Regions from separate parts of the Paenibacillus sp. J22P90 genome, predicted to be linked through region 1. Evidence: riboswitches for the same ligand, from Rfam matches in the RefSeq annotation. Region 1 holds a riboswitch; each other region holds the start of a gene.

Region 1 (10,904 bases):
TCACAGCAATTAGCTCGATTTCGACATAAACATCACGAGGTAATCTCGCAACTTCAACGGTGGATCTAGCAGGTTTATGGTCACCGAAGTAGGAAGCATAGATCTCGTTAAGCTCGCCAAACTGGTTCATATCCTTCAGGAAGACAGTTGCCTTCACAACTTGCCCGAACGATGAACCCGCTGCTTCAAGCACGCCTTTTAAATTTTCAAAAACTTGAACAGCCTGTTCCTTGATACCGCCTTGTACAATCTGACCATCCAAACCTAACGGGATCTGCCCGGAAGTAAACAAAAGATTACCCAATTTAACCGCTTGCGAGTAAGGTCCAATAGCGGCAGGTGCCGCTGTTGTTGAAATGAATTCCATGCTTACCGAATCTCCTTTTATTTAGCGTCAAAATAGTTGCCTGGCTCTACCGTAATCTGCTTCGTCTTGGAGTCAACACCATATAGTCTAGCCAGTGACACATAATTATCCACCAACTGCTCCTCGGCCTCGCAGGATTCCATGAATACGCCTACACCTTGTACCGTCGCTTTAAACTCTGCCAATAAATCCATCATGCCATGAATGGTACCGCCAACATGCATAAAATCGTCAATGATCAGCACCTTGGATTCTTCCTTCAGTGCGCGTCTTGCCAGCGACATCGTCTGAATCCGCTTGTTGGAGCCTGACACGTAGTTAATGCTAACCGCCGAACCTTCAGTCACCCGGCTGTCTCTGCGTACGATAACAACAGGCAAATTCATATAGGTAGCTGTCGCATAAGCGAGCGGTATTCCTTTTGTTTCTACTGTCATAATAACGTCCACGTCGCGGCCTGCGAAAGCGGATGCAAAGGTTTTGCCAATTTCGTTCAAATACTGGGGCTGCCCCATGATATCCGACATATACAAATAGCCGCCCGGAAGAATCCGTTCTGGTTGTTGGAGTTGCAAGCAAAGGTTCTGGATAAACTTCAGGGAAATTTCTTTGGGCACCTTCGGTGAAAATTTCACGCCTCCAGCGGCCCCAGCAAGCGTATTCAGCTCACCTAGTCCTTCTTCTTCAAATACTTCTTTAATGATGGCAAGATCTTCGCTTATGGAAGATTTGGCAGAGTTGTAACGCTCGGCAAAAGTCGTTAAAGGGATTAACGAGTGGGGGCGAAACAACAAATATTGTGTCATTTCTACCAGCCTAGCGCTCCTTTTCAACTTTTTCATCGCACTACCCCCCAAAAATCCGAATATTATAATGAAAATATACCACTTTTATACGTATTTATTCAAGCTAAGCATGAAAATTATGTTAACACAAACCTCACACCAATGTGACGTATGCTCAAATGGACATGCCACCTTAACCATTATGCCCCAATAGGCAAAAAAAGAGCCCCCTCGCGGGGCTCAAATAAGGCACATTATGTCAACATGCGCACAGCATAAACATCCTTACAAAAGCCTCGCAGGCCGTTATAAATGCGCGGCACCTTGGCCTCCTTGGAAACAAGACCAAATACGGTCGGCCCGCTCCCTGACATCAACACGCCGTCTGCACCTAATCGCTGCATGCACTCCTTGAGATGTCTGACTTCAGGATAGAGATCCAGCGTCACTTCCTCCAGCACGTTGCCGAGGTTTTCGCACAGACGATCAAACTGCTTGTCCCGTATCGCGCTCAGCACACCCTCTGTTGAAGGATGATGCTTAATTTCGCGTGCATTCAGCTTGCCGTAAATCTCCGAAGTCGACACATTGATCGGCGGCTTCGCCAATACAACCCAGCATTGAGGCGGAGCCGCGATATGCTCCAGCTTCTCGCCGCGACCTGTCGCCAGAGCAGTCCCGCCAGTCACACAGAAAGGCACGTCAGAGCCGAGCTCTGCGCCAAGCACTTGAAGTTCCTCATTTGGAATATTGAGGTTCCAAAGGCGATTGAGACCTCTCAGCGTCGCTGCTGCATCGCTGCTCCCTCCAGCCAAGCCTGCAGCAACAGGGATGCGCTTGTCCAAGTGAATGTAAACGCCCTGCTTTACGTCGTAGCGGTCCTTAATAAGCCGCGCAGCCTGAAAGGCTAGATTCTTCTCATCCAGCGGAATATAGCCAGCCTGACTCGATATGATGATCGTGTCACGCGCCATCTCCTGCATTTCGATCCGATCCGCCAGATCCACCATCGTCATGACCATCTCAACTTCATGGTAGCCGTCTGGTCTTTTATGTAAAACATCAAGAGACAAATTAATTTTAGCCGGTGCTTTCTCAAAAATCTTCATCCGATCACCTTCTTTTGCTCGTTAGCCACCCCGATATTATAACAAAAGCATAAAAAAAAAGCTAAAGCAATTGCTTTAGCCAAAATAAACGATTTTAATACGGACGTTGTTGCGCCCCTTGCCCTGACTGCTGGTAGCCATAAGGGGGATAATTCGACGCCGGCTGACGGTTGGTATACGAGGCCGCCTGGGTGTTAGCCTGAGAGGAAACATGCTGCTGAGCCAGATGCTGCTCGGCAATTTGAATTGCCCGCTTCACCATATTCCCCGCATCCTTGGTGCGAATACCGGACCAGCCTTCACGCTGCACGACATCATAAAATCCAAGATCCTTCGCCAATTCATATTTGAAGCTTTCCGACATGACACTTCTTCTTCGACTCATTCCGAATCCTCCTTATCATTTTCGCAAATTGAACTCTGCAACCATCATAAGCAGTGATTGATGACGATTTCGATTAGTATGCCCTACCGCTGTTAGTCCATGCACCATCTCGAGGACCCTCAAACAAACATTTCTACAAAGCAAAAACAGACCACAAGGGTCTGTCCATATCGAAACGCTATTAAGCTAATGCTGTATGTAAGTAATGCGAACCTGGCCATCATCGTTGCATACCGTAACTTCGACGGACTCAGTGAGGATATCGGCGTAGCTGTATGACACTCGTTTGAAGGCATGGGATTCTTGATCTAATTTCACAATAAACACAGAAGGGTAGGTTTCTTCTAAAACACCAGAACGCTCGACAGTCTTACGACGGCCACCATTCGCTCTCAACATGATCTTCTGCCCAACATGGGGTTCCAAACTGCGTTTGATTTCCAATAGCGCATTTTTTGCCATTGTCAACTACCACCTCTTTCCTTGTCAATTATAACCCATACAACCCCTCATGTCAAATGAGGGCAAATATTATATCAGCACCCCAATCCCGTTGTCAACGGCATTTTTGCGCATTTTCCGATTTCTCCTTCTTTCAGGTTGTCACCAAAGTTCGCAAATTATTCACACTTTTCCAGTTAAGGAGAAACTTCTTGTTTTCAATACAAAAAAAAGAACACTTCTCTGCCACCCTCCTCCGCGGATTGAATGACAAGCAAGTGTTCTTCTATGTTATTTCCGCAGTCCATAATTCATCCCTCATTCAGAAGCGCTCAGACCAGCTATACAGACTCCTCTGTGTGTTGAATACCAGGAACACCCATCCGATAGCTGCCACGCGTCTCCACCCCACCTAAGCCTTCTAAGCCCGTCACCGTCAAATCCATAATATCCAACATCGAAATCGTTTCCCTTGTCGGAGTATAGGACAGCTTGGCTGCGATGCACAGCGGATCTAGAGCGTGAATGAGAATACGAGCAGGTGAACTTGCGAAATTAGCCCCAGCCCGTAGTAACGCTTCAAAATGCGACTGACAAGCGCCTGCCACAATGATTAAGGAATCACGATTCCTCTCATATTGCCTGGCCGCTCGCACCGCATTCACAAAGTTCTGCGAGTTTTTGTAGCTCGACAGATTGCTCGGGCTAACGCTTTGCCGATTTTTCAAAATGCCATCATGACCCGTGATAACGACAATATCCGGTTTATATTGAGGAAGCAGTCTTTGCAGCGCCTCCGCCATTTGCACCTCAGGAACGAAAAAACCCTCTGCCGGCACACGTAATTCGCCGTAGAGCTGCATACATTTGCGCAGATAGCTTGGATCGCCGTCCAGATGAAGCACCCTGCCCGGCACCTCAAAATAACTATTATGATTCGTTTGAGGCTTTTGTTTAAGGTTGATGGCTTGCTGATTCTTCTCCTGCAGCTGCACCTGGGATACCGCTAACCGACGCAACGACTCACGAAACTCAGGAGAACTCGATCGCGGATGATCCACGTCCTCCTTAAAACTCGTTTTTGTCAGGTCCGAAAGCGGCGCATCCGCTAGCAGCCTAAAATCAACACCTCGCAGAATCGCCTTGAGATGCTCAATTCGTTCAATTTTAAACACGACGTCTCCGCCATAGGAAATACGAGTTACATAATCTCCTTGCCTCATCGCACAAATCCCCTCCTAGGGGTATCCTATGGCAAGACTAGGCATTTGGTGCGGGTTATTTGCAGCCGTGCGCACGAAGCGCCGTTGACAAGCGCGCGAACTCTTCCATGCTAAGCGTTTCACCGCGACGCGAAGGCTCGATCTGTACGCTGTTCAGCAAAGCTTCCAGCTCAGGCTTGTTCTCTTTGGTAAAGAACCTCGCCGCGAGGTTGTTATAAAGCGTTTTGCGACGCTGAACGAAGGACGCCTGGACGACAGCGAAGAAGAAGTCCACGTCCGCCACCTCGACAGGCGGCGCTTGACGCACACGCAGTCGGATGACGGCGGAATCGACGTTCGGCTGCGGCACAAAGACGGTGCGAGGCACGATCGTGACGAGCTCCGGCTCGCAGTAGAACTGCACGGCAATGCTAAGGCTGCCGTAATCCTTGGTGCCTGGACGCGCCGCCATGCGGTCGGCCACTTCTTTTTGGATCATCACGACGATATTCTCCAGCGGAAGCTTCTCTTCGAGAAGCTTCATAATGATCGGCGTCGTGATGTAGTAAGGCAGGTTGGCGACAACGCTGACGCCATCCACGCCTTCAAAATGCTGCCGGAACAGCTCCGGCAGGTTGGTCTTCAAGATATCCCCATGAACGACAGTCGTATGGGGGTATGGCGCCAGCGTCTCGTCCAGGATGGGCAGTAGACGCTGATCGATCTCGACAGCCAGCACGCGTCCAGCGAGCTTGGCTAGCTGTTGTGTGAGCGCGCCGATGCCGGGGCCGATCTCAAGCGCAGCTTTCGTAGGGCCAAGCTCAGCGGCCATGACGATTTTGCTCAAAATATTTTGGTCAATCAAGAAGTTCTGGCCTAAGCTTTTCTTCAGCACAAGACCATTTTTCTTAATAATTTGCTTCGTTTTACTCGGTGTGGCTACATCCTCTGCGGTTACAATCACTTCTTGTCCGGATATTGTCATAGGATAGACCTCGTTATCTATAGGTTCTCGTTATTGTAAGTTCTCGTGAAATTCACGATTCAATTCAAATGCTCCAGCGCCGCCTCGAATTCCTCGCGCGAAATCTGAAACATCGCGCAGCGCTTATAAAATTGCTTGCCGTTGCAATACCCAATGCCCAGCGCGTTGCCAACTGCCAAGCGGCGAGCCGCCGCATCCGGATGGACGATGAGGCCAGCTGCGATCAAATCCTCCATCGTCAGCTGCGAGACCGCTGCGTTGTACTCTGTCCGCAGGCTCTGCAGCGCCTGGCGGATCGTCTCCGGCGTCGCGTTCTCGACGCCAATGTCACCCTTATACGCAGCTTGCTCCTGCGTGATGAAGGCGTGCTTGCAGCCAGGGACCTTGGCTGCCACGATCTTGCGAATCCGCTCACCTGCGTGATCCGGATCCGTAAAAATGATGACGCCTCTACGCTGCTGGGCCAACGCAATCCGCTTGAGTACGGCTTGTCCGATGGCGGAGCCGCCTGTTTCAATCGTATCCGCCTCCACAGCCCGCCTGATGGCAGCTGTATCGTCTTTGCCTTCCACAACGATCATCTCTTTTATCATCTGCGGTTCCCTTCCTTAATACCCTAATACCTTAATACCTTAATACCCTAATACCCTAGTACGCAGAAAAAGAAGAGGGGTCTCCTCTTCTTTCGCGCAGGCATATGCCAAGCTACGTGTATGATCTAGTGTTCCCGACCCACCTACCGTTTACACGCTAGTTTTGGGACGGTTTTGTTGGGCCAACGACATACACCGTGTACCCTTGTTTCGTTCCGAATTTATTCGCATAAGCATGATCTTCGTAGTATACATCGATCATTTGGCCTTTCACGCCACTGCCAATATCCTCGGCACGTCGGAAACCAATACCTTCAATGTAGACCCACCAACCGAGTGGAATCACCTTCGGGTCAACTGCAATCGTACGACCTTCAGTTACGGTAGTGCCTGTGTAGGTTTTACCATACCCTGATGCACCTGCAGCTTTACCTGTAGATGCTACATCCGCTGAATACGCAGTGAGCTTCACGTTTTTGAGAATTTGCTTGTAGCCGAAGGTTACACCGTTCTTGGATACCTCATCCACACTCGGTGAAGAGGCGGAGAGAACAACGACCGGATTTTTCGTGCCTACCGATACTACTTTTTTAACACTTTCTGTTTGTACTGCTTCACCCACAACTGCTTCCGCGACTAAAACTCCGTCCTCGAAAGTCTTTTCTTTCTTCTTCACCAGAACGCCTTCTTTACCTTCTTGGACAACTTGCTCTTTCCCTTTAAGTAAAGATGCGTCATTCTTTTTCTCTGTCTCAAATGCGATCGGTTCAGAGACTTCCTCCGTCTCTTTGGTCACACGGACGATCTTGATTTCATCGCCTGTGCCAAGTGCGGCCGTCGGTTCGGGAGTGATGCGATCGTTCTCCCCAAGTGCAATATTTAAACGTTGCAATGCACTTTCTACCGTTCTTGCAGTTGTGTAAACAGTGGTGGTCTTTCCATCAGCAGTCAATTGAATTGGTGAGGCATGCTCGATGACAATTTTGTCTCCACCCTTGAGCTTGGTCGTGAGTGCAGCTGAAATTTCATCGTGTTCACCAATCGTTATGGCTTGTTCATCCAGTAGGCGTTGCAGGACCCATTGCTTCGTGTGCACAACAGTTTCTTGTCCATTCACAACCACGGATACGCTCTTGGTAGCCGTTCCGTACAACAACACCAAAAACATGAAAGTCATTGCGATTGAGATTATAGCTAGGCTTAAAATCAAACGCAAGTTTTCATGCTTCCATCGCAATGCGAAGGACATGCTGGATGATCGTTTTACATGGGTCTCGCTAATTGAGATACTGCCCACTTCTTCGGTCCTCCTTCAAAGCCTCGCCGCCAGGTTACAGCATGATTAAATTTGACGCGACTAAGGTTTTTAGTTTAACTTAACACGCTCCATCATCAGCTTTGTTGCTTGCTGAATCTGGTTCGTCCCCCCCTTTTACCTATCAACATCCTATGAATTCCGGGTCATTTTATGTCATCTGATCTGTGTAAAACCCTTTTATGAGGACAAAAAGCCAGCAAGAAGAGGACTCTTCTCGCTGGCTTAGTTTGCATAGTGAAATACAAATAGCACGCACGACAATCGTTACCTCTCTTACGCTTACGAGGTTAGCTGACGGATTCGGACGTGAGAGTCGCCCTACGTAGACGCAAACTGCTTGTTTGACGTCCATGATTCACCCCTGTTACTCTCTGCTTACTTAACGGCATCGGAATGCTAATTAAGCTTGCAGTGGTTCCCCCGTTTCCACATTTGGAACTCAGCGAATGGAAAATTGGCAAATTGGATATTAAGTTATTATGAAAAGTATATTACGCTGTTAATCTCAACCTGTAAAGGGATTAACACCCGTTAAAAAGGGCTAAATCGCTTAAATTTCGTTTATTTATCACATATAACCCACTTATATCTACATGTATCTAACTTTAACGTACGTAAACTCGATTTTTCAGTATATAATGACCAAAACTAGGCTAAAAATGCAATTTTGTTTATAATGATTCTGGAAGTATTCATGCAATAAATACCAATAATTTGCTATTTAGGGAGGCAATTGAGATGGGTCCCATCTTACAGGTAAACGCTTTATTCGGTGGTTATTTACCCAATAAGCCCGTACTTCATGACCTTACCTTTTCGATCCGCCAAGGTGAAATGATGGGGTTAATCGGACTCAATGGGGCAGGTAAAAGTACGACCATCAAAAATATTCTCGGGCTGCTTCAACCGCAAAAAGGGTCCATTCGCATTAACGGCTTAACACTAGCCGAAAATCCAATCCCCTACCGAGCGACATATGCTTATGTACCTGAAAGTCCGGAGTTGTACGAAGAGCTTACGATCCGCGAACACCTGGAGCTAACAGCGATGGCCTACGGCATTTCCAAGGAGGATTACGAGATACGCTCCAAGTCTCTATTAGAGCAGTTCCAAATGAAGGACAAGCTGAATAGCTTTGCCAGTCATTTATCCAAAGGGATGAAGCAAAAGGTCATGATCATGAACGCGTTCTTGATCGAGCCCAATCTATATATCATCGATGAGCCGTTTCTCGGACTCGACCCGTTAGCGATTCGCTCCTTGCTCGAACTCATGGTAAAAATGAAGCAAAAAGGCGCATCATTTCTCATTTCTTCACACATTTTGTCTACGATTGAAAAATATTGCGATAACTATGTCATTCTCCACAAGGGGCATATGGTGGCACAGGGAGATTTAGTCGAATTACGCGCACAAACCGAGCTGCCTCAAGCTTCATTAGATGACATCTTCTATAAGCTCGTCCAAGGAGAAATGGTATGAGTCACGTGACCGATACTACATCTGCATTTAACACACATGCATTATGGAAGCAGCGTTTCAACCATTATATGAAGGAATCAATGGGGTATTGGCAGTACGCTGCACGCAGTAACTTTATCGGCTTTTTGTTGTTTCTTGTCATCGTTTTTTCCTATTATTATGCAAAAAAGTTACAGCATCTTCCGACAGATTATCCCTACCTTTGGATCGTTCTGCTCGTGCTCGTTCCACTCATCACTTCGAGCCCCATACGAACACTGACCCGCAGCGCAGATCGGATGTTTCTATTGCGAATTGAACATGAAATGGGCACCTATTTTCGCAGCAGCTTCCTGTACAGCTTTTCACTTCAGGGTTCGTGGTTATTCCTTGCTTGGGTCACACTGCTGCCGCTTTATAATCACTGTTTAGGCAGCGATGCACAACCGTTTTTACTCATGCTAGCTCTATTACTTCTATTAAAAATAGCAAACCTGCTAGCGAGCTGGCAGGAAGGACGATTTGCCGCAGAACGAACAAGAATCATCTCGGTCAGCTTTCGCTGGGCAGCATCGCTTGCGCTCATTGCGATCCAATTTCACTACAGCAGCTTATGGGCCAGTCTAGCAGCGCTAGTTCTCGTATTCGTTTGGCTGCTTGCCTTCCGTTCCACTGCTAAATATGTGATCGGATGGGACTACCTGATTGCCAGAGAGAAACAACAGCAAGCTAGACTCTACGCCTTCTTTAATTGGTTCGTAGATGTCCCTCAGCTACCAACGCGAATAGCCCGCCGAGGTTGGATCAGCGGGCTTACTCGAATGATTCCCTTTCGACAGGATTCGGCGTTTCTCTACTTATATATGAAGACATTGCTACGCACTGAGCTATTCGCCATTGTTCTTCGTTTAACGATCATTGGCGTTCTAGCCATTGCCGTATCCGATTCCGTTACAGCCAAGAGCGTTATTCTTTTCCTCGCGCTTGTCATTTCGATGGTTCAGCTCACGTCTCTGGAGCGTGCGCACCGCTATACGTTCTGGCTCGATATGTATCCTCTGGAATCTCAGGCCAAGGCAGGTTCCTTAGCCTATATCATCTGGTTAACCCTGACAGTTGAGCTTGTCATTCTGACGATTCCTTTTATGATCGGAACGCCAGTTCTATATCTCCTAGTTCCACTGCTTGGCCTAGCCTTCATTTCTTTCGCGTGCGGGGTCGTTCTACGCCGGAAGTTCAAGAAAAACGCGTTACTTGAGGCCGAGTAACCGAATTGCATTGTTCGTTGTAATTTCAGCTAACTCTTCCAGCGTCATTCCCCGAATTTCCGCGGCAGTCTCTGCCACTAAGCGAACATAGCTGGTTTCATTGCGCTTACCGCGGAAAGGATGGGGCGTTAAATACGGAGCATCCGTTTCGATTAAGAGACGGTCCAATGGCACCTGTGCCAACACCTCTTTCGGTTGCACGGCATTTTTAAATGTAACTGGGCCTCCAAAGGAAATATGGAAGTTCATATCCAGACACTGCTTAGCCGTTTCCCAGCTTCCCGAGAAGCAATGCATGATGCCTCCAACCTCGGATGCTTTCTCTTCTTTTAGAATCGTCAAAATATCTTGATGTGCATCTCGATTATGAATCACGATCGGCATCCCCAGCTTACGCGCAAGGCGAATCTGCTCCCGAAATACCCGCTGCTGAACGTCCTTCGGCGACTTGTCCCAGTAATAATCCAGACCAATCTCCCCGATTGCGACTACCTTCTCATGTTGACACAAGGACTCGATCCACTCCAAATCACCAGGCATCATATCAATCGCATCAACAGGGTGCCAGCCAACTGTGGTGTAGATAAAATCGTATTTCTCCGCAAGCTCAATCGAGCTTGGAATCGTTTCACGGTTAAAGCCGACATTGACGATTCTCGTAACGCCGGCATCTAGCGCCCGCTGAATAACTTCTTCTTGATCCTCTTTAAATTGTTCTGCATTCAAGTGTGTATGTGAATCTGTGAGCATGATTGTTCTCCCTTATGTAAGTGAATATGTGTTCGTAAAAATTTTGACATGACTGGCTTAATCTTGCTCGCCTAACATTCCCCAGATGTCCGGATAATCCTCGGCACTCAATCTCTCAAGCAGCTCCTCTGGATAATACACATGATGTTTCCCCATTTGAAAACCGCTAATCGATTGCACAATTTCCGACCGATGTGTGATTTCCGTTAAGTTCTCTTTATGATCCAACAAGAGGATCGG
Region 2 (10,904 bases), on a different contig from region 1:
ATTAATGCGACGGCATTTATTTTAACTTTTATGACGATCTGGAACGATTTTAATTTATCACTTTATTTTTTAAATAGTCCAAGTCGATTTACGCTGAGTTTGACGGTCTTTTTCTTTTTTGGTCAGCATGCGTCGGATTGGAACTTGGTGTTTGCGGACATTATGATGATTTCGCTGCCTGTTGTTCTGGCTTATGTACTCATGCAGAAGCATATTGTTGCGGGGATGACAGCAGGAGCGATTAAGGGATAGGAGTGGCTAAAATGCTGGAAATTGCGAGTCTTCTGGTAGAGGACAGAGTGAACCCAATAGGTATTGATGTTACGGAGCCAAGGTTTAGTTGGCGTTTCAGGCCGACGGAGCAGCGGGGTGTTAGGCAGACTGCGTATCAGATCCGAGTGGCTTCGACAGCGGAGAAACTTATGGAGAGTGCGGCTGATCTGTGGGATAGCGGAAAAGTGAGCTCTGGGCAAAATGCTTTAATTACTTACGCAGGTCCTGAGCTGCTGTCTGGAGAGCAATATTTCTGGCAGGTTACGGTTTGGGACTCTGAGAACGTTGTAACCAAAAGTGGTCTCGCTAGTTGGGAAATGGGACTGCTTAAGCAAAGTGATTGGCTGGCGAAGTGGATTGGACTTGGCTCCGAAGATCGTCTTCGTGAGGCATGGCGTCCTGCGCAGGGCTACGCTCGATCTGTTCCGCTGCCATTACTGCGCAAAGAGTTTACAGTGGATCGCCCTGTTCTACGGGCAAGAGCTTACATCTGCGGTTTGGGACAACTCGAGCTAAGGATGAACGGGGAAAAAGTAGGCGACTCTGTCATGGAGCCTGGCTGGACGAACCCGAGGAAGACGTGCCAGTATGTGGTTCACGATGTTACGTCGCTGTTGAGACAAGGTGCCAACGCTGTTGGTGTCATGCTGGGCAATGGCTTTTACAATGTGCACAATGAGCCGGGACGCTATATGAAAGATGGCGTACAGCGAGACTTTGGGGCGAAGGATGTGGAGCAAGGCGATCCGAAGCTGATCATGCAGCTGTCCATTCAGTATACGGACGGGAAAATCGAGTGGATCGTGACGGATGAGCAGTGGTCGATTGCGCCCGGACCGATTGTGTATTCCTGCCTGTACGGTGGGGAGGATTACGATGCTAGACGTGAGCAGACTGGATGGGACATGCCAGCTTTTGTCATGAATGATTCGTGGTCGCAGGCCTCACAGGTGGAAGCTCCGCAGGGGAAATTGGCAGCAGAGCTGAACCAGCCATTGAAGGTGATGAGAGAGTTTAACACCGTCACATGGAGTCAGTTTGATCAAGGCATTTATGTCGCTGACTTAGGCCAAAACTTTTCTGGGTGGTTCACGCTCACCTTATCTGGAGGACAGGCTGGAAGCCGCGTTGTGGTTAGACCCGCTGAGTTGGTGGATGAACACGGCTGTGTGAAGCAGGAGCTGCAGCAGATTGAGGATGAAAGCAATTATTTTTTATATACGAAAAAAGGAAATGAAAGAGAAACGTGGCATCCCCAATTTACCTATACGGGCTACCGGTATATCCAAATCGAAGGCGCTGTTCCGAGAGAGTTTGTCTCCCAGGAGGGGATATCTGGAATGCCCATTCTGGAGGCATTGACTGGGCAATTTATTTATCCGGATATCCCAACCATCGGCTCCTTTGAGTGCTCCAATCCCATGTGGAACAAAATTCATGAGATTATTGGCTGGGCGATGCTCAGCAACATCAAGAGTGTATTCACCGATTGTCCGCATCGCGAAAAGTTAGGCTGGCTGGAAGAAGTACATCTCATGGGTCCATCCATGATGTACAATTATGAGCTGCCTCATTTGTTTCGCAAAGTGGTCCGAGACATGGAGGACGCACAATTGTTAAACGGCTTGATTCCCGACATTGCTCCGGAATATGCGGTGTTTGAAGCGGGCTTCCGCGATTCGCCGGAGTGGGGAAGCGCAGCGATCTTAGTACCATGGTACATGTACCACTGGTACGGGGATGAGCGCATTCTGGAAGAACATTACGATATGATGATTCGTTATGTGGATTATCTTGAGAGCAAAGCGGAGCAGGATGTGTTGACGCATGGTTTGGGAGACTGGGCGGACGTGGGGCCGAATCCGCCTTTTGCACAGAATACACCAGTTCCAATTACGGCGACAACGTTTTATTATTACAACCTCTACGTGCTGAGCCAAATCGCCGAGATACTGGGCATGTCGGTGGAAGCGGCGGATTTAGCGGAACGAGCGGAGCGCGTAAAAGCTGCTTTTCACGACCAATTCTATGACGCAGCGAGAGGTCAATATGGGTCGGGCAGCCAAACCTCCAATGCAGCACCGCTGGCCATGGGACTCGTCGATGACGAGAGGAAAGGAATTGTCCTCAATCATATTTGCCAAGATATCGCTTCGCGGGGTTACCATACGACGAGCGGAGACGTTGGGCACCGCTTCGTCTTGATGGCGTTGGGCGATGGCGGTCGGTCGGACATCATTGCGCAGATGCTGAATCAAACTGATGACCCGAGCTACGGGTATCAGATTCTTCATGGCGCAACAGCGCTGACCGAGCATTGGGACGGTCCCACGATGGGGAAATCGCAGAACCATTTTATGCTGGGGCACGTTGAGGAGTGGTTCTATCGTCATCTCGCGGGCATCGCTAGGGATTATGACGGACGATCAAGCGACCATGGGAAGCTTGTGATTAAGCCCTATTTGGCGGAAGGGATTGCCTGGGTAAAAGCCAGTCATCAGATGCCTCAAGGGGATGTAAAAGTGAACTGGCACCATACAGAGGGGAATTTGCAGCTTGATGTTGAGCTTCCGGCAAATTTGACGGCTCTGGTGTACCTACCTAAGCTACAAGGTTCGCGAGTGATGGAGTCTGGCATTTTGATACATGATGCCGGTAGTGTAGCCATTGTTGGTGAAGAACGAAATTGGACAGTCGTGCAAGTGCAATCTGGGAAGTACAGGTTTGAAGTGACCGTCGCGTAAATGGTCAAAGATGCTAAAAGGCACTTATTTTCGAGGAAAACAACGAAATAGAGGGAAATAATTGCAAAAGAGCAACCTCTAGCACCGAAAAGGTGCCCAGATAAGGCGTAGCGGCGGAAATAGTTGCTCATTTGCACGCATTTTAGATCGAGAGGTCCTGCCACTAGAAAAGGTTGCCTATTTGCACTTTTGACGGATGTATTCACGACAGAAAGAGGGTCCCCCTGCCGCATATTCGGCTTGTGAGGCACCCTCTTTTTTTATTCATAGTTGCAATTATAGTGCAAAAACCTTTACCCCATACGGAGCAATTTCCAGCTCCCCTGGACTAACCGATGCACCTTCCAACAAGTCCTCCAGCTCCTGCAGAAGCTTGGCTTTGACCGGTTTGTCGGTGTAGTTCAAGACAAAGGCAAACCGCCGATCATGCTTCACGCGGATTGCTACCTCAACCTCAGGCGGCAGCTCCGCCCAGCCTGCCGTAGCAGGCTGCAGCCCAAGGCGGCGGATCAAGGCATCCGCTACGTCTCGGCTGAACGCCGCCCCGAAATAATAGGCTTCACCGCTGCCATAAGGGTTGCGGGTAAGCGCCGGTTTGCCGGCATAATAGTCGCTGTCAAACACGGCTAGTGTCTGTACGTTGTCACTCTCTGGCAGCAGAATGTCGTTGAACAGACGCGCAGGTGTACTCGCTTCGGCTCCGCCATCGATCCAGCGGATGTTCGGTGTCGCTGCTTCCTTCACGATGAGCGTAAAGTCTTCGACCGTCACGCCACAAAGCTCCGCGACGACACCAGGGAATGGCGTCATGCGGCAATGTCCGCGTTGATCCTTATATCCGGAGCGTGCTCCGAAAATAAGCTTGCCTCCACCTGCTACATACTGCTTCAGCAGCTCAGCCGTTTCCTCTGACATAATGGCTGGATGCGGGTAGATGAGTACTTTATAACGAGTAAGGTCATCTAGGATAGTCTTGTTCTGTACATATAAATAATCGTAAGGAATATGGCTGAACTGTAGAGCTTTCCCCCAGCTGTATTCACTCTCGCCTGTTAGAGGACCATGATAGAGGTCAAGTTCGCCATCCCATTCATTATCATAATCGTGTAAAATGGCCACTTCCGCTGTGAAACGAGATCCAGCAATAACCTCCCCGATTTTCCCTAATTCTCGGCCAATTGTTGCGGCTTCGGCAACCCTTCGGTTGGAACGGTTATGGTAATCGTTGATGCCATGCCAATAAATCTCCGTGCCAAAAGTTGCCGTTCGCCATCTGAAGAACAGAACCATATCCGCCCCATGAGCAACAGACTGATAAGTCCACAATCGCATTTGGCCTGGTTTAGGTGCAGGTTGTCCCATCCGGTTCACCCAACCGCCAGGGCCTGATTGCTGTTCCATAATGCAGAAAGTGGGGGAGATCGAACGTACCTTGGTGAGCTGGTTGGAATTGCTGCGGTCCATGAGTGGATTCTCCCGATCGGCATCGCTCCAAATGGTTGAGAAGTTCGGATACGAGTCGAAAGAGAAGAAATCCAGCAGTTCATCCGTCATGGCATGGCTATCTAGATGACCAAACATGCCGTTAGTTGTGATCCACTGAGTTGGTGCTAGCTCACGCAAGATGTCTGCCTGCAAACGAGCGAAGGATATGGTGTTATCCGAGATAAATCGCTTTTCGTCCAGTGCTTGATGAGGGTTAGCGGATTTACTAGGCGCAGGGCGAGTTAAGTGCACTTGCTCCCAATCCGAATAGCTCTGATTCCAGAAGACGGCACCCCATGCCTGGTTCAAAGCGTCCAAGGTACCATACTTCTCCTGTACCCACTTCCGAAACGCGGCATGATCTGCCTCCGCATAGAAGACATTTACCTCGCAGTTAAGCTCGTTGTCGATTTGCCAGCCTACGACGCCAGGGTGGTTCGCATAATGAGTTGCCATAGCTTCGGTAATCTTCGCGCAATAGTCGCGATAAACAGAGCTGCTGTAATTGTAGTGACGTCTCACCCCATGCTGAAACTGCACACCTTCATAGGTAGCATTCAGAATTTCTGGGTATTTATAGCTCATCCAAGCGGGAGGAGTTGCCGTCGGAGTGCCGAGAATGACCTTCAGCCCATGTTCGTGAGCAAGGTCAATCGCGCGGTCGAATAGATCAAAGGCATAAACCCCTTCTTCAGGTTCAAAAATATTCCATGCAAACTCACCCATTCGCACGATGGTGAAGCCGATTTCCCGCATTCTCCTATAGTCATCTGCCCATAGTTGCTCCGCCCAATGCTCAGGGTAGTAGCACACGCCTAGATCAAATTTGTCGCCTGGAATGGTCTTTTCCATAAGTAACAACATCCTCATTTCTATTGACATAGTAATTTATTGTTATTTAAAATCCTTTATGTACTCATTATATTTCTTTATAATATTATGTATATATTAACATTTTGCCCCATGTATCAGATTCTTGCGTTTTGGAGGACACATGAAAATTCACTATGTATTACCGGAGCCAATGTACAAACACTACACGGTGTATCCGGATATGATTGGCCAATATGCGAAATTCCCCGAACATCAGGAGCGGCGGTTTAAGGGGCAGTTGCAACAAGCCAATTTGCATATCGTGTTAAGCGGTAAAGGCTATATTAAAGCAAACGGGAAGGAATTTTGTCTAGAAGCAGGACAAGGCTTCTATTACGGGGCGGGTCTTGAGCAGGAGTATCGGGCAGATCCGAACGATCCCTGGCAAGTATTCTGGGTACATCTTGCAGGTGAGGGACTCGACAGGCTGTTGAACGATCAAGGCACTTCAGCTGTGTGGTTGTTTACGTATAGTGATTTAGCTAAGCTCACACAACTGACTGAGGGATTATTGGAGCTGGCATCGCCTCATGATGGGAACGAGGTGCAATTGGCCGTAAAACTCTATGAACTGCTTGCTGAGCTTGCCTTACGTGCGGAGACGCATGGAACAGTGACAATACTGGATAAGCGTGCTCGAATGAGAGAGGTTGCGGAATACATTCGTATGCACTGCACGATGCCACTAACGCTTTTGCAGATGGCCGAGCAGGCAGGCTTCAGTACTTATTATTTTAGCCGGATGTTTCACGAAGTAATGGGGCGGACCCCGATGGTGTGGCTATTTGAATCTCGTCTTGTTGTAGCTAAGCAGCTGCTCATGTCTACCGAATGGACAATTAAACAAGTGGCCGAGCATATTGGTTTTTCCCAGAGCAGCTACTTTATTGCGCGTTTCCGTGAGCATACCGGACTGACGCCACAGGAGTATCGGCGGCTGTATAATGCTTAATTCCTAAGAAGCACTAATAAGCAGAAAAGTAGGGGATAATCAACGTCACTCTACTATGAATGCGCTTTCATCGACTGCCAAAGTCAAATCTGCAATAATTAAAGGCGAATACACGTTTTACATTCGATAAAGATCGGCGTAAGATTCATTACGACAAGTTGATTTTTTGTAAAAAGAAACCACTTAATTCCCAATTGGGAAACGGGGGAACCAACCGAAGCCATTCAAGCAACACATGGTTTCATGGGGTGAATCCTGATGCTCACAAGCATTAGGTAGGACGCTCTCAAGTCCGAATCCGACAGCTAACCTCGTAAGTGCATTGAGAGAGAACCGCACCCTCGCCTTCGTTATGATCAAGAAGTCCGAGAGTAGAGATTCTCTGCTCTTAGGGCTTCTTTTTGCATGCCATCAACCCAAAAAGTTACATAAATGCTACAAGGAGGCTATACTATGCATGCTATTGAAATCAATAATTTGACCAAAACCTATGGGAATGCAAGAGGTATTACGGATGTTAGTTTTACAATCGAAGAAGGGGAGATTTTTGGGTTTATTGGACCGAATGGGGCAGGGAAATCAACCACGATTCGAACGCTGCTGTCTCTGATTTTTCCAACGAGCGGCAGTGCCAAAATTTTCGGAAAAGACTGCATCCAGTTTGCGCCTGAAATTAAGAAGGAAATCGGCTACTTGCCGTCGGAAGTTTTTTACTATGACAACATGAAAGTGATCGACCTGCTCAAGTATTCGGCTAGCTTTTACAAGAAAGATTGCACGAAACGAATCCATGAGTTAGCCGAAATTATGAATTTGGATGTTACGAAAAAAATCGATGATCTATCTTTGGGCAACAAAAAGAAGGTGGGCATTGTCCAAGGGCTGCTGCACGATCCGAAGCTCATCATCCTGGATGAGCCGACAAGCGGACTGGATCCGCTCATGCAGCAAAAGTTTTTCGAATTGCTCGAACAACAGAATAAAAGGGGAGCAACGATTCTTTTTTCCTCTCACATTTTGAGTGAAGTACAGAGATTATGCGATCGTGTCGCGATTATTAAGGAAGGCAGGATTGTGACGGTTGAGAAAATCAGCACGTTAAAAGAAAACAATTTCAAGCGGTTCAAAATTGACACGGCGCAAGCGCTCGACCCTCATTTTTTCAAAATGACCGGGGTCAATAACATTGATGTCCAAGGACAGACAACCAGCTTCTTATTTAAAGGCAACATTAATCAAGTGATGCGAAAAATTGCGGAGATAGAAATCGAAAATCTGTGGATCGAAGAGCCTGATCTAGAGGAGATCTTTATGCACTACTACGAGAAGGAGGCTTAACACGGAATGAATATATTCCTTCATGAATTGCGAGCTTACCGGAAATCTACGATCACGTGGACGTGCTCCTTAATTGCTGTCATCGTCTTATTCTTATCCCTTTTTCCTTCGGTCTCTAAGGATTTTGCTGAATTCTCCAAGATATTAGAGGGGTATCCAGAAGGTGTCAGGAAAGCGCTAGGTATTCAAATTGAAACGTTTGGTACCTTACTTGGGTTCTATATGTATATCTTTATGTACATTACGCTTTGCGGAGCCATTCAAGCCATGGTTTTGGGAACGTCAATACTCTCCAAAGAGGTTCGTGAGAAAACCGCAGACTTTCTTCTTACGAAGCCCGTCACACGGACGAAAATATTGACTTCCAAGCTATTAGCGGCAGTTGTTTCATTAATAATAACCTGTGTGATCTATATCATTGCAGCCTATCTAATGGCGCTTCAAGTCAAAACGGTTGATTTTGATGTGAACGTATTTCTATTGATTTCATTCACATTACTGTTTATCCAGCTGATGTTTCTAGCTATTGGATTCATTGTTTCAGTCGTGTTTTCTAAAATAAAAGCCGTCTTATCCGTCAGTCTTGGTACGGTGTTTGCCTTTTTCGTAATCGGAATGATCGTTGCCGTAGATGGGGAGGGAGCCAAACGATATTTCTCGCCATTTAAATATTTTAGTGGGAAATACATGCTCGCGCATGCCAGTTATGAAGCCTCTTATGTCATTGCGGCCATCGCGATTATCATCGTTTCGATTGCAGCCAGCTACTTCATCTATACGAAAAAGGATGTTCATGCCGTATAACTGCGGGTGAGAGGGGGGAACAGCTAGTGAATATTTTTTGGAGAGAACTGAAAACGTATCGGAAATCGATGATTTTCTGGAGCTTAGGGCTTATTTTTCTAGTGGCCAGTGGTATGAATAAGTATCAAGCAACGGCAGCCAACGGACAGATTAATGATCTAATGGCAGAAATGCCAAAGTCCCTCCAAGTCATCATGGGTGGTGGTGCGTTAGATTTATCAAAAGCTAGCGGCTATTTCGGCATCCTGGTTCTATATTTCTTGTTGATGGCTACGATCCATGCGGCAATGCTTGGGGCCAACATTATCGCGAAGGAAGAGCGGGATAAGACGGCTGAGTTTTTATTCGTGAAGCCATTGTCCAGGAATCAAATCATCAGTTGGAAGCTGCTGAGCGCTTTTGTGAACATCCTTATTTTTAATCTCGTGTCATGGATTTCGAGTATGTTGATTGTTGGGGCTTACAGTAAAGGCGAGGCTGTCAATGGTGACATCTCGATCGTCATGCTGGGTATGTTTATTTTGCAGCTGCTTTTTCTGGTCATTGGTACCGCTATTGCAGCCGTTAATAAAAATTCCAAAAAGGCGGCCTCGCTTGCAACAGGCATCATGCTCATCACGTTCATTTTATCAATTGCCATTGATTTTAATGAGAAGCTGGCATTTTTGAAATATGTAACCCCGTTTAAATATTATGAGGCAAAAAATATCATGTATGGCGGTGGATTTGATGCCGTGTATGTGATTATTTCGGCAGTCGTCATTGCTGTGCTAACGGTTGTTACTTATGTTTCTTTTAAGAAGCGGGATTTGCACGTATAGAGTTAAAAAAGACCTTTCACCCTATCCATAGTTGGATGCGGTAAAGGTCTTTCTTCATTAATGAGATGAATAATGATTATGATAGCTTATTTCTTCAAATCCAAACGCACATCGCGACCATCGTCTTGGACAGATAACTCTTTACCAGCGGCTTTCAGGGAATTAACGTGATTCACCCATGCATCTAGCATGATGGCGCCATCTTTCCAATCCTTTACTTCACCAAAAACCGTAAAACCATCGCCACTGCCAGTAGCCATGAAATCATTGGTTGTCACTTTGAATGTACGGTCTGTATTAAACTTGCCATCGACATAGATCGGAGTGCCATCTACTAAAGTGATTTTGGAATATTTCTCACCAAGTGGCTTTGTGTTATCCCATTCAACTTTCAAACCTGAGAATTGAATAGCTGGGAGACTTGTGTACTTGTCCGTAACTTCGAGTGCTTTTTTAATTTGTGCAGCAGTCATTGTCCCTGTTACGTTGTAATTGCCAAAAGGAAGTACTTCGAACATTTCACCATAGGTTAGCTCGCCTTTGTCGATATCCGTGCGAATACCGCCAATATTCGTGAACGCTATATCGGATTTCTCAGAAGCGCGCATAGCATCCGTGATACTGTTTCCTAACTGTGTTGCGCCATCGCGGTCAGCCCCGCCATTCGTAGCAAAACGGAAAGATTTACGATTTAGCGGCTCAGCAACTACGACTTCTACTTCGCCCGATTTCGCCGAAATCTTGGCTTTATATTCTTCAACGGCTTGCTGAATTTTCGCGTCAGCTGTCGTTAGGTTTGTATATGTTTCTAACAAGCTTGCATTGGAGGAAACGACTTGCTTTGTAGTTTTGTCTACAAACAGTTGAATGTGTCCAACCGCATATAGCCAGCTTTGAGCTTCAACAACAGGAATGCCATTCACAATACCGGCAACACGCATGTGGGAATGACCGCCAACAATGGCATCTAGGGTGCCATTGCCAGTACCTTTTGCCAGATCAGCAAGCTCACTAATGATTTCAGCAGACTTTTGGTTTTGCTCTCCAGGTAGGTGGGAAGTAACCATGATGATATCGACGCCTTTCGCGCGAAGCTCATCTGACAATTCTTTCGCCAAAGGAACTGGATTTACGAAGGAAAGACCTTTAATGTTTGTTGATTTCGTCGTTGTCGTCGTTTGTGGCGTTGCGAAGCCGATGATGCCGATTTTTAGGCCATCTTTTTCAACAATGACATAGGGCTGTGTCCAGTCAACGCGTTTACCTGTTTGATCATCGATAATATTAGCCCCGAGAATAGGGAATTTAGCTTTCTTAATATTGTCGATCAGAACGTCACGGCCGAAGTCAAACTCATGATTTCCGATTGCCGCAGCATCGTATTGCACTTGCGCCATCGTATCCATTACGGATTGGCCATTCGTTGTATTGGAAATCAGCGTACCTTGCCAAGCGTCACCGCCGTCAACAACGACTGTTCCTTTGGGATTGACAGCACGGAAATCGGACACGATACCGCCAAGTGTCTCGATACCGCCTTGACCTTGATTACGTTTTTTGTCGAAGCCGACTTCAATTTTACCGTGAATATCATTGGTTGTTAAAATATCAACC
Region 3 (10,904 bases), on a different contig from region 1:
CTTGCTTTTTTACCGTCATTGAGAATTTGTATCACATTGGAGTAGGAGCGCAACTCAAAATTGCCGGTTTTCTGCGCAACAGGGAGCACGGTCACGATCGCATCTGCTTTGGCGCCGTATTCACAACCAAAACGCTCACAATAGCCACAATATTGGCAGGCAGCACGGGTAATGCCATCCGGGTTCGTATACTGCTCCGATAAGTTAGCAGAAGGCATCATATAGGGATGGTAGCCGAGCTTTTTCGTGGCATCTTCGAACAATTTCAGGACCGGTGTTTTCACCATCGGCTTCGTTGGGAACGGGGCAGAGCGTTTGCCCACCAACGGATTCTGCTCAGCATCGCCAGAAATACCAGTTAATTTTTCGAATTTATCAAAATAAGGCTCTAACGTATCATAGGTAATGCCCCAATCTTGAATCGTCATGCCTTCAGGTATTTTCTGCTTCCCATAACGTTCCACTGTTTTGCTATAAATTTCAAAATCGTAAGGGAGAAACCGCATCGTCTGTCCATTCCAATGCACACTCGCCCCGCCGAGACCTTCGCCGAGCAGGAAGGAGCCGTATTCACGCATCGGCACTGCGGCCATTTTCTCCGTATTTCGGAACGTCACAGTCTCTTTGGATAAATCCTGCATGAGATCATAGCGAGAAGCATAGCGCAGCTCATCATGCACCATATAGTAATCAGCCGTACTGCGCGGCTTCCCGCGCTCTAAGCCAACTACCTTGACACCTTGCTTCGTTAATTCAGCGGCAATAATTCCCCCGACCCATCCCATTCCTACAATGACAACGGGGACTTTCGGCATTTTAGTAGCCATACACGTTTTCCTTCCTATATTAGAATCGTACGCTTAATGCGCGAAATGATCGTGCAAGCTGCGAGGCTCCATCGCGACGAACTGATCTTTATCGATGATATTGGTATAACTCATCTGATTGCCTGGGTATTTACGCATTTTCCAGCCGGCCATATTTTTATTCCCGCCGTACAACGGATCGGAATAGACACCTTCCATGACGAGAACGCGGAAAAGGTTGAAAAAGGTTTTACCGGTAACGCCGTTCACGACACTGATTTCACCTTTTTCCATCGAGGTTAGAATCGCATCTTGTTCCTCCGGTTTAATATCTACAAACCCCTTCGTATGTTTGGTTTTAGCCGTTTCCTCCAGACTGTTCAGACCCATTGTGATGAGTTCGTGACGCTGAATGCTGAGGTAATCTCCCTGTGTGGCTTCACCCTTGACAAACGGCCCCATCCGGTACGTGCGGGCATTCACACCCCAAGGACTTGCTAGCTGGTGATCGATATAAAAGGCAACGCCAAGCTCTGTGGCGCCAGGACCGCTCTCGTCTTTGGGGAAGATACGTTCAGCAGCAGCTTCGGTAATTTGCAGTTGGGCTTGATTGAAAAACATTGGGGCTTGGTTATAATCAGCTGTAGCTTGTGGTTTAGGACTAACACTAGGCGAAGGAGAGCTCGTGGAAGCATCCTTCTTAAAGCCTCCTGAGACTGCACTTCCAATGACGCCGCCAACTACAACGCCGCCTATGGCAGTTCCGGTGTATTTGAGAAAACGGCGACGTGAGTGATCAGGCGTATGATTGTGCGTGTTTTTGTCAGCCAATTTGTCATACCTCCATGGAATTTTATGTACATCTGGGTAGTTATGGATATGTTGAGCTGTAAGCGGATTTCCTATGCATGATTTGTATGAAAATATGGTAATGGGGGCAATGTATGTGGTAGACATCCAATTTCTATTCACGCATTAGAACCTATGAATGTGAGGAGAAGCATATCCATGAATCGTAAGATCTTAGTCCTCACTCTATTGCTCGCTGGGGCATTATCGGCTTGCGGAAAGAGTGAAACGACGCCTAGCCCAAGTCCAGGTACGACAACTACATCACCAACAGCATCCGCAACTACGGGAACAACGACTAAAGCTGATGCACAAACGGTCTTCAAGGCAAACTGTGTCAGCTGCCATGGGGCGAATTTGGAAGGGATGGTCGGACCTAATCTTCAGAAAGTTGGCGGAAAGTATTCAAAAGATCAACTAACCCCAATCATCGCGAATGGGAAGGGTGCAATGCCAGCTTTTAAAGGGAAGCTATCCGATGATGAAGTCAGTGCCTTATCGACATGGCTCGCAGAAAAAAAATAGCCAGTAATAAACCCGCCCCACGCTTAATAGCGGATAGGCGGGATTTTTATTTTATACATAGATAGTCATTCATTTCGTTCTGTTTGAGGCATAGGATAATGAAGTAATTATGCAGCAAGGGAGATGAAGCAGATGAAGGGTAAGGATCGGTGGAATGACCTTTTTGAGCTTGCCATGTATGTATTAGCTGCAGGTTGTTTTGTATATTTTCTCGTCAAAGGCAATGGAGCCAAAATATTTCAAGCGGTACTCATCGTGGCCGTGCTGCAGCTCATTCGCCTTGTGGTGAAATGGACGAAGACAACAATGTTTACTTCATTGCGTTTTAGCGTGCTTCTGTTTATTTTTGTGACGATGTTCATTGCAAACGAATTCGGCTATTATGGGGTCATTCCTTTTCTGGATAAAATAGAGCATCTCTTCTCAGGCGTCATACTTTGCTTCATCGGCTTGTTGGTCTACAGCAAAGCAGCTGGAATTCAGGAAGGCACAGATTCTCCCTCTTCGCGTGTCGCGGTGTGGCTGTGTTTGTTTTTTTCGATCGCAATGGCAGGTGTGTGGGAAATTTATGAGTTCGCGACAGACCACTTGTTCGGGCTAAATTCTCAAAATGGAAGCCTACTCGATACGATGACGGATATCATTTGCGGTACAGTAGGTGCGACGTTGACTGCTTGTTATTTGGCATCTAAGGCGAAGAAACGGGCACTTCCCCTAGTGGATATTAGGTAAAGTGAAGACGCAGATTTGGCTGGGAAGTTAGCTGAATGGCAGATCCTGCCTTGTCAATTGGTAACGTTTGTGGCACTATTAGCACTATTGAATGGAGGAATGGACAGCATGGAAGAGTTGCCGAACTGCCCCAAATGCCAATCCGCATATACGTACGAAGACGGGAACCTGTTGGTGTGTCCTGAATGTGCGCATGAGTGGTCGTCATCAGGAAATGACGATGAGAACGGCGAAGATCATAAAGTAGTGAAAGACGCGAACGGCAATGTGTTACAAGACGGTGATTCGGTTACGGTCATCAAAGATTTGAAAGTCAAAGGGACTTCATCCGTTATCAAAATAGGTACAAAAGTGAAAAACATTCGCTTGGTTGAAGGCGATCATGATATTGATTGCAAGATCGATGATTTTGGCGCGATGAAATTGAAATCGGAGTTTGTTAAAAAGATATGAAAAGAGGATCCACGCTGAGCGTGGATCTTTTTATTTGCATTGGCGTTGGTAGGACGGATAGGGAGAAGTTGGTTTAGTTGCCTCTAGCTACTATCCCCCTCGCTCAGTCTTAGAATCCCAAAGCGCATCCAGCTCAGGCAGCAGGAGTACACTCTCCTGTTCATTCGGATCCGTGCGAGCAAGGACACAGCTGCAAGGCTCGGTTTTACTCGGATTATAAGGGAGATGAGGCATGCCTGCGGGAATGTAGAGGAAATCACCTTTTTCCAGCTCCATATGCTGTTCCAAGTTTTCCCCATACCACATGGCTGATTTTCCTTCCAGCATATAAATCGTGGTTTCGTGGTTTTGATGAAGATGAGCTTTTGCTCGTTGTCCGGGAGGAATGGTTAATAGCAGCATGCAAATGCCTAGCGAATCAGCACTTTCTTTGGAAATGGCCTCGGCGTAATCAAATCCTTGCTTCCCATGATAGGTTCGGGATGAACGGATGAGTCGGCATGTTCGTTTATTTTCCATATAGCAGCACCTCCTACAGCTATTCTATGCCAGTGTACATACTTTAGCTGACTGTGACTCATCTTAATAAGTAGACGAATGGGAAAGCGAAATTCTCATGGAGGAGGGGTAGATGTGCAGTTATTTCATTTAAGCTATATTGTATTATTTTGCGCAGCACTCGCGGCAGGAACGATCGGAATGGCATGGTTTGTCTATCATAAGCGGAAAAATAAAGCTCGATAATGGTTGCTATTGCTCTTGCATGCGAACCACTAAATTTGTATGTTAAAAAATACGCTTGAGTAATCCTCTCTCATGTCCTATAATGTGCCTATGTTAGTTGCAATTAAATTTGTGCTAATAATACGAGATAGAGACATGGGAGAGATGACGTCATGGCAACAGTTCTTTTTGTAAAAGTAAACGATCGACCTGCAGATCAAGCAGTAAGTGTTCAAATGTACGATACATTTTTGAATGCGTATAAAGAAACAAATCCGACGGATGTAATTACAGAACTTGATTTGTATCAAGTTGAACTTCCTTACTACGGGAATGACGCGATTACGGGCACGTTTAAGCAAAATGCAGGATATGAGCTTACGGCAGAAGAGCAAGTAGCTGCTACGATCGCTAATCGTTTTTTGGATCAATTCCTTGCGGCTGACAAAATCGTAATTGCTTTCCCACTATGGAACTTCACATCCCCAGCTCCATTGACGACATATATTTCCTACCTATGTCAGGCTGGCAAAACGTTTAAATATACAGCAGAAGGCCCAGTTGGTCTTGCTGGCGACAAGAAAGTCATTTTGTTGAATGCACGTGGCGGCGTGTACTCGGAAGGACCAATGGCTGAAGTTGAGTCGGCCATCAGACCACTTCGCGGTGTATTTGGATTATTCGGTATTCAAACACAAGTTGTTGTTATTGAAGGACATAATCAATTCAAAGATCGTTCGGCTGACATCGTTGCTGAAGGTTTGCGTGAGACCGTGAAAGCAGCTCAAGCGTTCTAAGAATTTTGGGTGTAATAAAGAAGGAGTCATCCCTTGGGATGCTCCTTTTTTATTTAAACAGAGGTTCAAATCTATTCATAGAAAGGGAATGTGAACACGTTCACGAATACAATATATGATGATCTTATACCGTTAGTCGAAAAAGGAGGTAATCTTGTGAAGCTATACGAAAGATCGCTGAACGCGCAACTCATTGTTATCTGCAGCTTAATCTTTCTAGCCGCCATGCAATTACTACTGACAATTGGCGCCGATCGTCCTATCGGATTTACGGTGCTTCTCAGTGTATGTCTTGGCATATTTCTCGTGCTTGCCCTCATAATTTGCATAGATCTCATCCAAAATGATCCGGAAACAATCGTTGCTAAAGTAGAATATTTAGAGGAATATCGGTTACATATACGGAAACCAAATGGGAAGCTAATGAAAGTGCGTGTAAAAGCTACAGAATATGAACAATTCCATGTAGAACAATCGGTCGAATTGCTTATTGCCAAACGTACAAGTGCTTTGCTTTCGATCCACAGCTTGGATATTTAGAGCATAAGAAAAACCATAAACGGAGGATTTATGAATCGCTTTAGAAAAATATTTAGAAGTAAAATTGTATGGGCTATACTCATTCTCCTAGTATTTATGTACGTCAATAACACGTCGTTACTTGCCAAAGAGCGGAGTGGTGACCCTTTTCTAATGGCACATCGCGGGCTGGCACAAACGTTCCATATGGAGGATCTGAAGAACGATACCTGCACAGCTGAAAGGATCTTTGAACCAGAGCATCCCTACTTGGAAAATACGATTCCATCCATGCAGGCCGCATTTGATGCAGGAGCAGATGAAGTTGAATTTGATATTCATGTAACGAAAGATAATCAATTCGCAGTTTTTCATGATTGGACGCTGGATTGTCGGACGAATGTGAAAGGTCAGTCGAAGGATTACACGATGGCTGAGTTGAAAAAGGTGGATATTGGTTACGGCTATACGGCCGACAATGGAAAATCGTTCCCTTTTCGCGGTAAAGGGGTCGGTCTGATGCCTTCGTTAACGGAAGTGCTCACGCAATTTCCAACCAAAATGCTTCTCATCCATATCAAAACCGATGATCCCCATGAGGGGGACTTGCTGGTTGAAACGTTGGCGAAACTATCGCCAGAACGCAGGAACTTATTAACGATCTATGGCGGGAACTTACCAGTTGCCATTGTGAAGGAAAAATTGCCTGACATGCGGGTCATTTCAGTGGATACGATGAAAAGCTGTCTACTTCCATACCTTGCGTATGGCTGGACAGGAATTACGCCATCTGCCTGTGAACACATTCAGATACACATTCCAGAAAAGCTGGCGCCGCTGCTGTGGGGATGGCCGAATAAGTTTCTAAACCGAATGGATAGTGTGGATACCAGAGTTATTGTGGTAGGCGGGAACGGGACTGAGTTCTCAACGGGGTTTGATACGCCAGCGGATGTGGAACGGCTTCCGGCATCGTATTCTGGCGGCATTTGGACGAATCGGATAGATCGAATTGCTCCAGTATATAAGGAGAAAATGTGATAATTAGAAGGGCAACCCCAGTAGAACGATCTACTTGAGTGAAGCCCTTTTTTTCATGCACTCAATCTTCCTTATAAAAAGACGACCGAAAAGGTGTCAGCGCGGCAATGACGGCATCTCGAAAAACATCACTTCGCGTAATTCGCCCCTCGCTAAATAAACCGTATGCGCCCTCTTTGTGATTACTCCCAATGGTGCTGCTCAATTCATCAATGATATGACGCAGCTCAGTGCCGCCTTGCTTCAATCGCTCACCAATGTCATTGGGGATAGGGAAATATAGCCCTTTGCCCACGAAAAGCCGCTCACCGTCCCATGCCGCACATACCGAGAACAAATACCATTGTTGCGTATGAACCTCATCATAGGTAAGCCCACCTTCTAGACCAAGTCCAATCTCTGCGTCTGGCACGGCGATCAGCACTTGTTTCGCCCGATTAATCGCACCAAGGACGGTTTCATCTTCTGTCAAAGGCTGATCAGACACTCCGGAAGGGACAACGTGACAGATCGGTTCAATACCAGCAGCCAAGACAACAGCAGCTCGTTTGGCCTGATTGTGCGTACCTAGCGCAATGCGCATTTCATTTTTCATCAAAAAACAACTCCTCGTAATGTACTGCGGAAGAACGTGATAATAAGTATACCATGTTTCCATTTCACGTAAGGATGCTTAAAAGCAATTGGGGTGGTCGTATGTGGAAAGCTTGAGAATTCAAGCTTATTTTCTTTGTTTCAATACATTTCCAGTTTCGTTTGCGTCAAACAAGTAGATGGCGTGATACGAGGGGGAGCAGAGATGAAATTCAGGAATACTCGGATATTGATCGTATTGAGTTGTATGTTACTTAGTGCTTGCTCGGGTTCGAAGTACGATATTGACAAAGGAACGGCAAAAGGGGATGTCATTAATATTCATGGCAAAATTACGAATCTGGATCGTTTCAATCAATTTTTGACCAACGTGGAGGGACATGTTGAGAGTACGTTAAGGATCATGCAAATGACGATTGAAGGGGATCCGATTTTTTATGATTTTGTATATAAAAAAGAGAAGATATCCTATTCCTATGATAATTCAGCGGACCAACATGGCAGTAATCAACGGCTGAAAACGGAATGCACACGTATGATTTCTGAGAAAGTAGAAAGAGGTATTTCCTATAAGCTGGATGGTTGTAAGGATGCTGAGGTTGGGAGTACTTTTCATTTTATGGTGGCTGATTAATGGGTATTTGAGATTACAGAAGATAAAAATGGAAAATTTTGCGTCATGTTTTCACGAATATGCCATGTTACAATCGGTTAGATCCATTTTGGATCAAAAAACTAAGAAGGCCGAAGCTTTTTTGAAGCACGGGGGACCCAATCTTTGGGGTGAAGCCGCGAATTATGCGGCCGGGTGATTACTCTTTGATCCGAATCCGACAGCTAACCTCGCAGGCCGCAAAAAGGAGAGGTTTATTTTGAAACGTTACAAAAAGCTTGTGGTAACAGGTGCACTAGGTTTGAGCGTCCTTATGGGAGCAAATGCGGCGTTTGCTGCAACGGGAACACATACGGTAGCCGGGAACGATACCATGTGGAAAATTTCTCAAAAGTATGGCGTCAGCCTAACTACGCTGATCAAAGCGAATCCGCAGGTTGCCAATCCTAACGTGATTTGGTCCGGGATGAAGCTCAATATCCCTGGAAGCACGACGACACCTGCTGCGTCCAAACCAGCGGTTACACCAGCCCCAACGCAGACCACATTTGCGAGTCAAGTCGTGACTCTCGTTAATCAGGAACGAACGAAAGCTGGCTTGAAGCCTTTAACGAGTAACAACGCGCTTACCGCGATGGCTCTGGATAAAGCCAAAGACATGTACAACAACGGCTATTTTGATCATACGTCGCCAACGTACGGCTCACCTTTTGATATGATGCGCGCCTACGGGATTCAATATTCCTATGCAGGTGAAAACATCGCCAAAGGTCAACAATCCCCTCAAGCGGTCATGACCGCATGGATGAACAGTACGGGGCATCGTCAAAATATTTTAAGCCCTAATTTCACGCAAATTGGTGTTGCTTACTACAATGGTGAGTGGGTACAGGAATTTATAAGTAATTAATTATGAGGCAGCCTCCTTGGGGGCTGTTTTTTTGCGCAGAGGAAACTTGAGGGATATGTCGAATTGGACTCTGGATGAATCGAGAAAGCAGGAGGTTCAATGACTTAACCAACACATCATAGTTACTTAATATCTGACATAGGAGTAGTGTCATAATGACCATAATTAAAAAATGGCTATTTGGGATTGTAACCTGTTTCTTTTATATCTTTCTGTTTACTCTAGTGGATGTTTCTAACAGCGGATACTGCTTTGTATGTTGGTAAGGTTATTAATCAATTTGGAATAAAGCCAACCAATGCATTTGTTTTTATCTACTACATAATTGGAACCTTAATCACTATAGCATTTTGTATATTCAATATATGGGTTTATCGTAAGAAACGTATGATTTTCTGGTTATTGTTTATTTTACACGCCTATTATTTATATAAATTGTTCAGCATAGTCACTGACCCGAACCCAATAAGAGTTATTTCAACAGGCTTGTAATCAAAAGAAGCATGAGGTGCACATCGTGATTAAGATTTACACAGAAATCGAACTTGACGCAGCGATTGACGTTTGTTTTGACATGGCGCGGAATATTGATATTCATACGCAGACAGTTTGGCCGCACACGAAGGAGAGAGCGATAGCTGGCATAACTACAGGCTTGATAAATGGAGGGGATACGGTTACGTTTGAGGCGCGGCATTTTGGGATTAGGCAAAAACACAAATCTCTCATATCGGAATACGTTCGACCTTATCGTTTTGTGGATGAAATGCTGCAGGGTACTTTCAAAAGTATGAGGCATGAACACGAGTTTATTGATTTAGGAAATCGCACGTTAATGAAGGATACGCTATGTTTCGAGGCGCCAATGGGGTGGATCGGGTGGGTAGTGGAGCGAATCGTGTTGAAGAACTACATGATGAGATTCTTACAGCATAGGAATGCGCAATTGAAGATGCTAGTTGAAAAGGAACAAACCTAGAGGGCGCTATTTCGAGGTAATCCGTACCAACAAAAGAAGCCCGCAGACGCTTCACCACGTCCGACAGGCTTCCCTCACTCACTGAAACTTCGCTTCATACCTCGCTTTAAACGTCTGAAACATCCACAAATTCACGTCCCACAAGTCGGTCACCGGCTGCCGCGTAAAAGGAAGCACCTGCATATACGGCGGCGGTCCGAATTCCGGCGTGAACGTCATCGTCTCGGCTCCGGCATCGAAGCGTTGCTGACAGATCCTCAACCACAAGTCGATGAACGTCTCGACATGTCCGGCAAATTCAGGTGCCCGCGGGTCCGCTACTTGCGGCCCTTCAGGATACCCCACGCGCCCGTGGATATGGATCGCGCGCGCTAAGCTCAGCTGCACGTCCTCGTCCTCCGGACTCGGCATGCTCTCGCAGGCTGCGCACCAATGGCTAAAATCAGCGCCGATGCTGAGCGCCGGCAGCTGCTTTAACATAGCCGCCGTTTGCCACGGCGTAAAAAAAGCCCGCCCCCGATGCGTTTCATGCGCAATCGGGATGCCAATCTCTTGCTCGACGCGGAGCGCCTCTTCGAAGAAGCGCAGCTGCTCGTCAGCTGACATGCGATCGGCCGCGCTGTGCGAATTGATCAAAACAGGTCGCAGCTCAGCTGCGCGAAGCACTTGCTCACGGAAAGATCGTGAATGATCCCATCCGCGTGTCACGACTTGGGCAATAAACGACAAGTTCATGTCGTCTAATTCTTTTCGAAACTGCTTATCGGCAGTAGCATCGGAGGGAGGCGTGTACTCAACCCCGCAGTAACCTGCTGCTACAATCTGCTCTAACTTCCCCTGCCAGTTTCCGTTCCATTCCCATAGGGATTTGTATCCATATAATTTCATATGTTTATGACTCCTTATCCTTAAAAACCTAGAATATCTCTGAGTATAGGTCAGGAAGCGGGAGAAAAACTTATGATATCTTCAGCAAAAACCAACTTATTTTACCATGATAAATGTCGGTAGGCGGTGGGGGATAAATTCGTCCATCGTTTGAATTGTTTGCTAAATTGCGACAAATCCTTATAACCCAGCTGTTCTGCAATGTACTCGATAGAAAGTGTGGGGTCCATCAGCATCAGCTTGGCTTGACGAAGCTTGACCGTGCTTAAGTATTGACGCGGCGAGACATCATAGGCTTTGTGAAAAACGCGATTGCAATGCGTAGGACTATATCCGAGCTGCTTCGCGATAACGGTAATGCGGAATGGCTCCTGCCCCTTGGCCGTCGTTGCAGCTTCATGCTCAATCAGTGTGGCCAGCTTTGCGGCTAAGCCAGAATCTTCGTTAGGCTGGGGAGATGACTGTACGTCATCTA

Evidence for each region. Region 1 has a riboswitch for cyclic di-AMP ahead of AC58UX_RS31455 (resuscitation-promoting factor). Riboswitches for the same ligand answer to the same signal wherever they lie in the genome.
Region 2: it holds a riboswitch for cyclic di-AMP, as region 1 does, so the genes downstream of both, AC58UX_RS26835 (ABC transporter ATP-binding protein) here and AC58UX_RS31455 (resuscitation-promoting factor) in region 1, are expected to answer to the same signal.
Region 3: it holds a riboswitch for cyclic di-AMP, as region 1 does, so the genes downstream of both, safA (SafA/ExsA family spore coat assembly protein) here and AC58UX_RS31455 (resuscitation-promoting factor) in region 1, are expected to answer to the same signal.

What each region holds. Positions count from the first base shown of each region.
Region 1 covers NZ_JCAUAY010000017.1:40,578-51,481, forward strand. Annotated here, with positions in the region: gene AC58UX_RS31415 (RidA family protein) at 1-367, opposite strand, end outside; gene purR (pur operon repressor) at 385-1,209, opposite strand; gene ispE (4-(cytidine 5'-diphospho)-2-C-methyl-D-erythritol kinase) at 1,407-2,261, opposite strand; partial or broken gene AC58UX_RS31430 (small, acid-soluble spore protein, alpha/beta type) at 2,479-2,646, opposite strand; gene veg (biofilm formation stimulator Veg) at 2,833-3,108, opposite strand; gene yabG (sporulation peptidase YabG) at 3,429-4,310, opposite strand; gene rsmA (16S rRNA (adenine(1518)-N(6)/adenine(1519)-N(6))-dimethyltransferase RsmA) at 4,366-5,274, opposite strand; gene rnmV (ribonuclease M5) at 5,334-5,867, opposite strand; gene AC58UX_RS31455 (resuscitation-promoting factor) at 6,025-7,164, opposite strand; cyclic di-AMP (ydaO/yuaA leader) riboswitch at 7,447-7,640, opposite strand; gene AC58UX_RS31460 (ABC transporter ATP-binding protein) at 7,924-8,667, shown strand; gene AC58UX_RS31465 (ABC transporter permease) at 8,664-9,914, shown strand; gene AC58UX_RS31470 (TatD family hydrolase) at 9,897-10,664, opposite strand; gene AC58UX_RS31475 (HD domain-containing protein) at 10,722-10,904, opposite strand, start outside.
Region 2 covers NZ_JCAUAY010000010.1:66,855-77,758, forward strand. Annotated here, with positions in the region: gene AC58UX_RS26815 (carbohydrate ABC transporter permease) at 1-252, shown strand, start outside; gene AC58UX_RS26820 (alpha-L-rhamnosidase) at 264-3,017, shown strand; gene AC58UX_RS26825 (beta-galactosidase) at 3,294-5,354, opposite strand; gene AC58UX_RS26830 (AraC family transcriptional regulator) at 5,497-6,327, shown strand; cyclic di-AMP (ydaO/yuaA leader) riboswitch at 6,498-6,663, shown strand; gene AC58UX_RS26835 (ABC transporter ATP-binding protein) at 6,781-7,665, shown strand; gene AC58UX_RS26840 (ABC transporter permease subunit) at 7,672-8,469, shown strand; gene AC58UX_RS26845 (DUF2705 family protein) at 8,496-9,290, shown strand; gene AC58UX_RS26850 (5'-nucleotidase C-terminal domain-containing protein) at 9,377-10,904, opposite strand, start outside.
Region 3 covers NZ_JCAUAY010000004.1:370,699-381,602, reverse strand. Annotated here, with positions in the region: gene AC58UX_RS16040 (GMC family oxidoreductase) at 1-827, opposite strand, end outside; gene AC58UX_RS16035 (gluconate 2-dehydrogenase subunit 3 family protein) at 861-1,637, opposite strand; gene AC58UX_RS16030 (c-type cytochrome) at 1,815-2,180, shown strand; gene AC58UX_RS16025 (DUF2238 domain-containing protein) at 2,313-2,912, shown strand; gene AC58UX_RS16020 (zinc ribbon domain-containing protein YjdM) at 3,021-3,365, shown strand; gene AC58UX_RS16015 (cupin domain-containing protein) at 3,456-3,884, opposite strand; gene AC58UX_RS16010 (FMN-dependent NADH-azoreductase) at 4,262-4,885, shown strand; gene AC58UX_RS16005 (hypothetical protein) at 5,042-5,425, shown strand; gene AC58UX_RS16000 (glycerophosphodiester phosphodiesterase family protein) at 5,456-6,445, shown strand; gene AC58UX_RS15995 (DUF84 family protein) at 6,507-7,040, opposite strand; gene AC58UX_RS15990 (DUF4362 domain-containing protein) at 7,245-7,673, shown strand; cyclic di-AMP (ydaO/yuaA leader) riboswitch at 7,772-7,906, shown strand; gene safA (SafA/ExsA family spore coat assembly protein) at 7,912-8,562, shown strand; gene AC58UX_RS15980 (SRPBCC family protein) at 9,080-9,541, shown strand; gene AC58UX_RS15975 (sugar phosphate isomerase/epimerase family protein) at 9,620-10,429, opposite strand; gene AC58UX_RS15970 (helix-turn-helix transcriptional regulator) at 10,531-10,904, opposite strand, start outside.